Gimesia maris: one gene and its partner. The main gene of each other region encodes a partner of the protein of the gene in region 2 in a complex. Links are inferred from orthologs where the notes say so. Each region holds a gene or a part of one and is shown on either strand. Other genes may lie near its edges.

Evidence for each region.
Region 1: odhB (region 2) and GmarT_RS19065 share a complex: the UniProt entries of both Escherichia coli proteins name them as parts of the 2-oxoglutarate dehydrogenase (OGDH) complex. The link is inferred for Gimesia maris from one-to-one orthologs.

What each region holds. Positions count from the first base shown.
Region 1 is NZ_CP042910.1:5,172,626-5,177,616, forward strand. The notes cover bases 954-4,337. They hold GmarT_RS19065 (2-oxoglutarate dehydrogenase E1 component), read right to left. Parts: upstream 4,031-4,337; coding sequence 1,154-4,030; downstream 954-1,153. Other genes in these bases: fhcD (formylmethanofuran--tetrahydromethanopterin N-formyltransferase), read left to right, coding at 954-1,150. Outside these bases: GmarT_RS19055 (response regulator transcription factor), read left to right, coding at 1-143; more of fhcD, read left to right, coding at 230-953; GmarT_RS19070 (DUF3467 domain-containing protein), read right to left, coding at 4,576-4,935. UniProt on the Escherichia coli protein: E1 component of the 2-oxoglutarate dehydrogenase (OGDH) complex which catalyzes the decarboxylation of 2-oxoglutarate, the first step in the conversion of 2-oxoglutarate to succinyl-CoA and CO(2).
Region 2 is NZ_CP042910.1:5,845,124-5,849,702, reverse strand. Bases 1,608-4,579 are described here. They hold odhB (2-oxoglutarate dehydrogenase complex dihydrolipoyllysine-residue succinyltransferase), read right to left. Parts: upstream 3,702-4,579; coding sequence 2,514-3,701; downstream 1,608-2,513. Other genes in these bases: GmarT_RS21670 (SMP-30/gluconolactonase/LRE family protein), read right to left, coding at 4,027-4,579; lpdA (dihydrolipoyl dehydrogenase), read right to left, coding at 1,608-2,451. Also shown: GmarT_RS21690 (MATE family efflux transporter), read left to right, coding at 1-328; GmarT_RS21685 (lipoate--protein ligase family protein), read right to left, coding at 330-1,067; more of lpdA, read right to left, coding at 1,069-1,607. UniProt on the Escherichia coli protein: E2 component of the 2-oxoglutarate dehydrogenase (OGDH) complex which catalyzes the second step in the conversion of 2-oxoglutarate to succinyl-CoA and CO(2).

The sequences.
Region 1 (4,991 bases), 670 kb from region 2 along the record:
CAGGAACGCTGAATGTCAGTTTTAAAACGGTCGAAGCACACCGCGCTAAAATCATGAAAAAAATGCAGGCTAAAAGTGTTCCGAAACTGATTCAGATGGATCTGCAGATCAAAGATGTTCCCGAGTACAACCGCAACCAGTGAGACTTTGATTTTGCCTCTGATTCCGCAATAATCAATTCCGCTTTAATCACTTTATCATTGCCCTTTGAGATTCCCCGGGAACCATTTTGAATAATCATACAGAACTGGCACTAAACGGCGTTCCCATATGCGATACCTTTGCTGAAGCATTTACCACTGTCGGTACGCGAATTATCGTGACGGCTCTCACAGAATCCTGGGTCAGAATCGCAGCAGCAGAAGTTACCGGCTATGCCACCAGCGTGATTGCCTGTGACGCCGAAGCCGGTGTAGAAAAATTTCTCTCCCCGGCAGAAAGCCCCGATGGACGGCCCGGTGTCAGCCTCATGTTCTTCGCCTTCGGCCAGTCCGCCCTGGAAAAAGCCGTCACCAACCGCGTGGGACAATGCATCCTCACCTGCCCCACCACTGCCTGTTACTCGGGCTATACCCCGGAAGATCCGGAAAAGAACATTGCCTTAGGCAGCCAGCTTCGTTTTTTTGGAGACGGTTTCCAGGTCTCGAAGAAGTGGGGAGATCGCAGACTCTGGCGCGTGCCCGTGATGGATGGAGAGTTTGTCTGCGAAGATCAGACGGGTACATTCAAGGGGGTCGCCGGCGGTAACCTCTTAATCTGTGCCACCGATCAGAAAAGCGGGCTTCTGGCGACAGAAGCAGCCGTCTCTGCGATGCAGCAGGTCGAGCTCACTATTCTTCCCTTCCCCGGCGGCATCGTCCGCAGCGGCAGCAAAGTCGGCTCCCGCTATTCAAAACTCAAGGCCAGTACCAACGATGCCTATTGCCCGACTTTACAGGCACAGACAACTTCGGATCTGCCGGAGGGAACCGGTTGCGTCTACGAAATTGTCATCGATGGTGCAGCATTTGAACCCGTGCAACAGGCAATGAAGTCAGGTCTGCATACCGTCTGTCAGCAACCGGGGATCCTCCAGATTACCGCCGGTAACTATGGCGGTAAACTGGGGAAACATCATTTCCATCTCAAAGACCTGATTGACCGCCCGTAGACGTTACTCTTCTTCCCGAAAACTTTCGGAAATCAGCATCTCCTGCTCAAACTGATGACTGCGTCCTGAACCGGTTGCCGGACTGGCACTTGCCGGACGATAAACGCCTTTCAATGGATGGCGACCAAACAGATTGCCTTTGAAGCGACAATACATGAACCGCCAGGCCCCCATGTTTTCCGGTTCTTCCTGGACCCAGTACACTGGAGTCCCTTCCGGATACGGAGCCAGCGCCTGTTTCAGTTCCTCTTTGGGAACCGGGTAAAGCTGTTCCATCCGGATAATGGCCACATCGTCCCGTTCAGCCTGTTTACGGTGCTCACTCAAATCGTAGTAGATTTTACCGGTACACAGCAGAACCCGTTTGACCTTTTTCGGGTTCAGGTCTGTGGTGTCGCCGATCACTTTGATGAATGACCCTGAACTCATCGACTTGAAGCTGGAAACCGCGTCACGATGCCGAAGCAGACTCTTGGGAGTCATCACAATTAAGGGCTTCCGCCATTTGCGGATCATCTGACGACGCAGCAGATGGAAAAACTGATCCGGCGTCGTAGGCATCGCGATCTGGATATTACTTTCCGCCGCCAGTTGCAGAAAACGCTCGAAGCGGGCACTGGAGTGTTCCGGCCCCTGACCTTCAAATCCGTGAGGCAACAGCATCACCATGCCGCTGTAACGCTGCCATTTATCTTCCGCGCTCACAATAAACTGATCGATAATCACCTGGGCCGCGTTACAGAAATCACCAAACTGCGCTTCCCAGATAATCAGACCATCAGGACAGTCCAGACTGTAACCATAATCAAAGCCGAGAACGCCTGCTTCAGAAAGCGGGCTGTTCACAAACTCGACCGGCCCCTGTCCTTCGACCAGGTGTTTCAGGGGAGTAAATTTTTTACCGTTTTTAACATCATGCAGCACGGCATGACGATGACTGAATGTGCCCCGCTGTGCATCCTGACCGCTGACCCGGATGCGATAGCCTTCTGTCAGCAGGGAGGCAAATGCCAGGGCCTCAGCCGTTCCCCAGTCGATCTTCCGCTCCCCCTCTGCCATCTCCTTACGGATATTCAGCAGTCGCTGGATCTTCTTGTGAGGCGTAAAGTTATCGGGGACCTCTGTCTGCTTCAGCAACAGGTTCACCAGGCTCTTCTCGGGAATTCCGGTATCAATCTGGTCTGCCGGTAACTCGCGACCGCCCCGGTATCCAGCCCAGATGCCTGCCGGCAGTTCCACCGTATGCGGATAATTCTCGACCCGGGCCGCTGACAGTTCGGACTCCAGGTGAGAAACACTTTCATCCTGCAGCCGGTCTCCGTCTTCTTTGGTCACAGACTTCCGTTCCAGCATGCGCTGCAGAAAACTGTCTCGCACTGAAGGACGCTTATTGATGATGTCGTACATCAGGGGCTGCGTGAATGCCGGCTCATCCCCTTCATTGTGTCCCCGGCGACGATAGCAATACATGTCGATCACGACATCGCGGTGGAATTCTTTGCGGAAATCCATCGCCAGCCGGACCACCTGGGCAACCGCTTCCGGATCTTCGCCATTCACATGAAATATGGGAATCTGCAACATCTTTGCCACGTCTGTCGCGTAGGTGGAAGAACGGCTCTGTGCCGGATCCGTTGTGAAACCAATCTGGTTATTCACGACAACATGAATGGTACCACCGGTTCGATAGCCCCGCAGCTCACTCAGGTTCAGGCTCTCCTGGACAACCCCTTCCCCGGCAAAAGCAGCATCACCGTGAATCAGCAGGACCATCCCCTTGGTTCGATCAATATTGGACCAGCGATCCTGCTTGGCACGCATCCGGCCCATCGCGACCGGGTTTACGAATTCCAGGTGGCTCGGGTTGAAACAGAGCGTCAGGTGCACGTTGTGCCCGGATTCGGTCATCCAGTCGGAACTGTATCCCAGGTGATATTTCACATCGCCTCGGCCCACACTCATTTCGGGGACAGAGTCTTCGTATTCGCGGAAAATTTCGCGTGGTTTTTTCCCCATGATGTTGGTCAGAACATTCAGGCGGCCCCGGTGTGCCATTCCGAACACAATTTCATCTACGCCCTGCTCACCCGCTTTTTCAATCGCCAGATCCAGCAGCGGAATCAGGCTCTCGGCCCCTTCCAGCGAGAAACTTTTCAGGCCGACATATTTTTTCTGGATGAACTCTTCAAACACAACGGCATCAGTCAACCGGCGCAGAATCCGCAACGATTCGGGACGCTCGAACTTCAGGAAGTTCGCGGTACTTTCCATCCGGTTCTGCAGCCACTTCCGCACACGCAGACTGTCGATGTGCATAAACTGCGCACCAATCGATCGGCAGTAAGTATTTCTTAACCACTGAATCATCTCGCGCAGGGTGCGCTGCTTCGGACCACCAAATGTCGACGTCGAAAAGACGCGATCGTAATCCCGTTCAGAGAAATCATAGAACTCAGGCATCAACTCGGGAGGCGTGGCCCGTTTCTTTCCCAAGGGATCCAGTGAAGCCAGAATGTGACCACGCACACGGTAATTACGAATCAACTGGTCCAGGCGCTCCTGACGATCGGCGATTTTCATCGTCTGGCGGTCCATACCCTCCCGTTCCTGTCTGCCAGGAGGGTTGAACATGGTATGGCGTTTGAAGGAGGGCCCGAAATTCGGTTTGCGGCTCCGGGTCATCTTCTGCGGGAACTTCGAGAAATAGTCACGCCATTCCTGGGAGACAGAGCTCGGCGACTCCAGATAGCTCGTGTACAGCGACTCCACGAAGGTTAACGATTCCGAGCTTAAATCGTTGACTATTTCTTCTGGAAGTTGATTGTCAGAGTGCCCATTGCCTTCAGAGTAATACGAAGCTGAATCTGGTTTATCAAGCATTTTGCCCTCTCCGGGCTTAATTATGAATCCGGACAGGGCAGGCACAGTGTCAACTCGACACGCAGGGAGAATGCTCTGTCGCGAATACAGGTTTAAAACATGTTTCTTTTACATTACCGTATTAGATCAGAGATTTAAAGCTCTGTACTCTAGCAGACTTGCGCTGTCCGAAAGAAAGTTACCAAAGTCGATTTCACTTTCCTACTCAACCGCTGCCATACTTTTATCCAAATCTTCAGGAAAAACCGGAAAATCGGGATTCAACCCTCTGACAGACCATTACATGCATTATTCGACCATTCCCTTCCCGACAACAGCAAAAAAAAACCGGCTCCGATGTCCAGGACATCGGGCCGGCGGGTAGGCTTGATCTTTCGTGATTGTAACCTGCAATCGTTTCCCATGGCAACGGGAATCAAGACAATCACTGCATTCAGACCAGTGGAATGTCATTTTGAAATATCGGGTTGAATAGATATCGCAGGCTGCGACTACGGAGCACCTGAACAATCCCCCCAACCCTCAATTTCCAGCTCGACAAAGCACTATGTCTGCTGACGAACAACTCGTTTACGGATATCTGTTTCCAGAACACCAAAGGCCTGCTCATGACGCTGTAAAGCCATTGAGAGAGCGCTCAAGAGACGCTTGGCGGTGTAATGATTCAGAATGATCCGCTGACCAACACTGATCTCTGTGTTTGCTGGATCCAGTGGCTGAGGATTCAGACCCAGGTCCAGAATCAATTCTTCTGGAGTACTGGATACGCGACAGAAGTTGGCGTAGCTGGCAGTCACATTGTCGTCATTCACTTTGACCTGTTGCTGCTGTGCTGGAGCCTGTGCTGCTTCTGCTGCAGGTTCTGTTGTCTCTTCAGCTGGTTTGTCATCTTTCTTAGCACTCACGCTTTTTTTCTCCTCAATGTGATACAAAAATCATAAGAAGTAACTGGTTCCAGAAA
Region 2 (4,579 bases):
TGCTGCATTATTTTCATTTTTTGACGCATTGGCAGTGATCTTCGGATCGGCGATTCGCGGAGCCGGCGATACCCGGTTCTGCATGATCTATTCACTGATTACAGGCTGGGCCATCATGGTCATACCGACATTTCTGATCTGGAAGTATGCGGATGAAAAAATCTTTGGCAGCTGGACTGCCTGTACGGCGTATATCGGCGTGTTGGGATTCGGGTATCTGATTCGCTTCCAGGCAGGGCACTGGAAAAAAATGAGGGTCATTGAAGATCATTTTTCGACTGTTGAGGTCGAAGAGCACGAACAACCCATTCAGGAAGCATTGTCCTGATTCAGCGGCGGAGATTCCAGTTCTCCGTCGCATATTTTTCCTGTACCAACTGCTGCACACGTTCGCAGGGCAGTACGGGTTCAGGCTCTGATGCCTGCCAGGTTTCGATCAGCGCGTCTCTGAGTTGAGTAGGATTGATCTCATAATTGGTGACAAACTCCAGATGGTCACGATGGGATCGATAGTCAGGCTCCCGTTCGGGACTGGTCAGATACCGGGGAATGCGTTCCAGGTCGAAGTCGTAGAGAATCGTACCATGATGCAGGAGCGTGGTGGTTAACCACCGTTGAGAGTTCCCGGAAAATTTGTGTCCCTCAACGGTCAGATCGCTGATGCCACGCACTTCAACAGACCGTTCCGGTTTGAGTTGATTGAGAGTCCCGGAGATACGTCTCAATATTTCCCGCGTGGTCGCTTCGATGCCTGCCAGGTGCTGCTCGGCAGTGATGCGCAGAAACAACGAATAGATAAAACAGCCCGGGCCCAGCAATACGGTTCCGCCACCAGTACAACGACGGAGTACGGGAATCTGATCCTGCAGGCAGGCCGCCTGGTTCACATTTTCAGCAACCTGGTTCGAACTGCCCAGAACAACCGCGTATTGATCCACTTCCCAGATTCTCAGGCAGCCCAGAGAGTCCTGCTGATTAATCTGATACAACAGGCTCTCGTCGAGTGCCAGATTTTCAGCAGGAGTCGAGAGTGTCGTGTCGGAAAAATGACAGCGAATATCAGACATCTCAGAAGTTGAGGGCCCGTTTATCGACCGCCAGTGCTGCTTCTTTAACCGCTTCTGCCAGCGTCGGATGGGCATGGCAGCAGCGGGCGATATCTTCGCTGCTGGCACCAAATTCCATGGCGACGGCACATTCGGCGATCAGGTCTCCCGCGCGCGGTCCGAGGATGTGAACACCTAACACACGATCTGTCTGCTTGTCCGCCAGCATCTTGACTTTGCCTTCTGTCTGCCCCATCGCACGGGCGCGTCCGTTGGCGATAAAGGGAAAGACCCCTTTACGGTACTCGATGCCTTCCTCTTTCAGTTGTTCTTCTGTTTTTCCGACGGCGGCGATTTCCGGATTGGTATAGGCAACACTGGGAATCGCATCGTAATTAACGTGTCCATAACCTGTCACCAGGCGTTCGGAAAATGCGACTCCTTCGTCTTCCGCTTTATGTGCCAGCATGGCGCCGCCGATAACATCGCCTATGGCGAAGATGCCTTTGACGGCGGTTTCGTAATGGGCGTCGACCGGGATAAACCCTCGTTTATCCAAGGCGATCCCGATTTCTTCCAGACCCAGGTTGTCCGTATTGGGACGTCGCCCCACTGCGACGAGAACCCGGTCGCAACGGATAGACTTGGCGTCGGCAATTTCAACATCACAGGTCTTTTTGTTGGCTTTCACTCCGGTCACCCGGCAGCCCAGCTGGAATTCAATCCCCTGTTTTTCGAAGATCTTCTGTGCCTCTTTGGCGATTTCCAGGTCCGTGGTAGGCAGGATGCGATCCAGGTATTCCAGCACGGTGACTTTCGCTCCCAGGCGGCTCCAGACGGCCCCGAGTTCCAGGCCGATTACACCGCCGCCAATCACGACGAGATGTTTGGGAACCTGTTCGTAGGAAAGCGCTTCTGTACTTGTACCGACACGATCGCCGTCGAGTTCGATTCCTGGCAAGGTGGAAGGTTCACTGCCGGTGGCAATCAGAATGTATTTGGCTTCCAGCTCGGTTGTTTCGTCACCATTATTCACAGAGACTTTTCCGGGAGCGGTGATCGTGGCGTGACCGGAATAGCGGGTGATTTTGTTTTTCTTGAACAGCGAGTCGATGCCGCCGCCCATGGTTTTGACGGTTCGGTTTTTCTGACTCAACATCTTTTCGAGGTCGAGCGACAGCGAGCCGACGTTGATGCCGCGATCTTTGAAAGTGTGTTCTGCTTCTTTATACAGCTCACTCGATTCGAGCAGCGCTTTACTGGGGATGCAGCCGACTCGCAGACAGGTGCCACCGAGCATGCGTTCTTTTTCGATACAGGCGACATTCAAGCCCAGTTGAGCAGCACGGATTGCTGCAATATAACCACCGGGACCAGCACCGATAATAACCAGATCGTGGTTCATTTTCTCATTTTCCTGCAGTGGCAGGAAACCTTTCCAAACCTCTTAAGATGTGCGTTTGATTCTCAGACTTCCATCAGCATGCGTGATGGTTCTTCCAGGACTTCTTTGACTCGTTTGAGGAAGACCACAGCTTCTCTGCCGTCTACGACACGGTGATCGTACGTCAAAGCGATATACATCATGGGACGAATCACGACCTGGCCATTAATGGCGACAGGACGTTCCTGAATTCCATGCATGCCGAGCACGCCACTTTGAGGCGGGTTCACAATCGGAGTGGAAAGCAATGATCCGTACACGCCACCATTGGTGATCGTGAAGGTGCCCCCCTGAAGTTCTTCGAGGCTGATTTTATTCGCTTTGGCACGTTGGCCGAAGTCGTTGATTTTGAGTTCGATGTCCGCAAAACTGAGTCGCTCTGCATTTCGCAGAATGGGAACGACCAGGCCTTTTCCGCCGCCGACAGCAATCCCGATGTCATAGTAGTTGCGGAAGACCAGATCGGTGCCGCGAATTTCGGCATTGATTTGTGGATACTGGTTCAAGCCATCCACGACGGCTTTGACGAAAAATGACATGAAACCCAGTTTGACATCAAACTTCTTGAGAAACATGTCTTTGTATTTGGTCCGCAGTTCCATCACGGCCGACATGTCCACTTCGTTGAACGTTGTCAGCAGGGCTGCGTTGGACTGGGCTTCGACAAGTCGTTCCGCAATTTTTTTGCGGATGGGACTCATGGGAACAATTTCTTCTTCGCGATAGGCACCGTTGTCTGAACCGCTGGACGCCTGATAGTTGAGGGCGTCCTCTTTCAGGATGCGTCCTCCCGGACCTGTCCCTTTGACATCCGCCGGGCTCAATCCTTTTTCTGCCATCACACGAGCGGCTGCCGGCATGACGCGTTCGCCGGATCCGGTGGACGCGGATTGACTGGCAGCGGGAGCAGGCGCCGCTTCTGCTTTGGCCGGACTCTTTTCCGGGGCAGGCTCTTCAACTCCTGCGGGGCGTTCCGCTTCTTCCAGATAACCGATGACTTCACCAACGGCTGCCATCTCCCCGGTTTTTTTCAGTATTTCGATAATGATCCCATCCATCGGGGCGGGAACATCGAAGGTGGCTTTATCGGTTTCGAGCTCGACAATTTCACTGTCCTGAGCGACCCATTTACCTTCTGCAGCGTGCCAGGCTCCGATTTGGACTTCGGAGATGGATTCCCCCACCGAGGGGACTTTAATTTCAACAGACATCGGACACTATACTCCAACCGAGTCACGGGGAAAAAACGTATGTTTTCAGACTTATTTCAGATGATTTTCTTCAATTTGCGAACAGCAGTTTTGATTATGACTTCTTAAGAAAGCCAGCACAATTCCCGCGTACAGGGAAGATGATAATCAGGAAAAATTTTTGAACGGAATCGAGCGAAACAGACCACATCCTGTGGATTAGCCTGTTTCCACAAAAAAACGCTGGTCTTTTTATCGGCTTTTCAGCCAGACCAGCGTTTAGTTTATCCCGGTTCACTCATTATCGAACCAGATGGAACAAGTCGCATCAGTTGTATTGCCGGCATCATGAGGATTTACCAGGGAAACGGTGCCCTTTGGCTTTGGTGTCCACGCGATACAGCGAAGTGCGTGCGGTAATGAACAGACTCGCATTATCTTTTCCGCCAAATGTCACATTGGCCGGTTTTTCAGGGACTTCTATAATGCCCAGCAGTTTCCCTTCAGGAGAGAAGACCTGCAGTCCCAACCCCGAGGTAATATAGAGATTTCCCTTGGTATCGATCGTCAGACCATCGCCGCCTCTGCCCGGTTCGGGTGTCCCAGGTTCCTGCTTCAGGCTGCAGAAAACACGGCCTTTGCCGATTTTACCAGGAGAGGTTACAGGATAGGCCCACATTTCTTTCGACATACTCGGAATCACGTACAGTGTCTTTTCGTCGGGAGAAAGAATCACGCCATTCGGGGCTGCCAGATCGTCCACCAGGCGAGTCACTTCGCCATCCGCGGCGCGGTAATAGACGGCAACTTTACCCTGTGGCAGTGGTTCAGGGGCCCGGAAATGAGGATCTGTGAAGTAGATGCCTCCCGTCTGATCGATGACCAGATCGTTGGGGGCG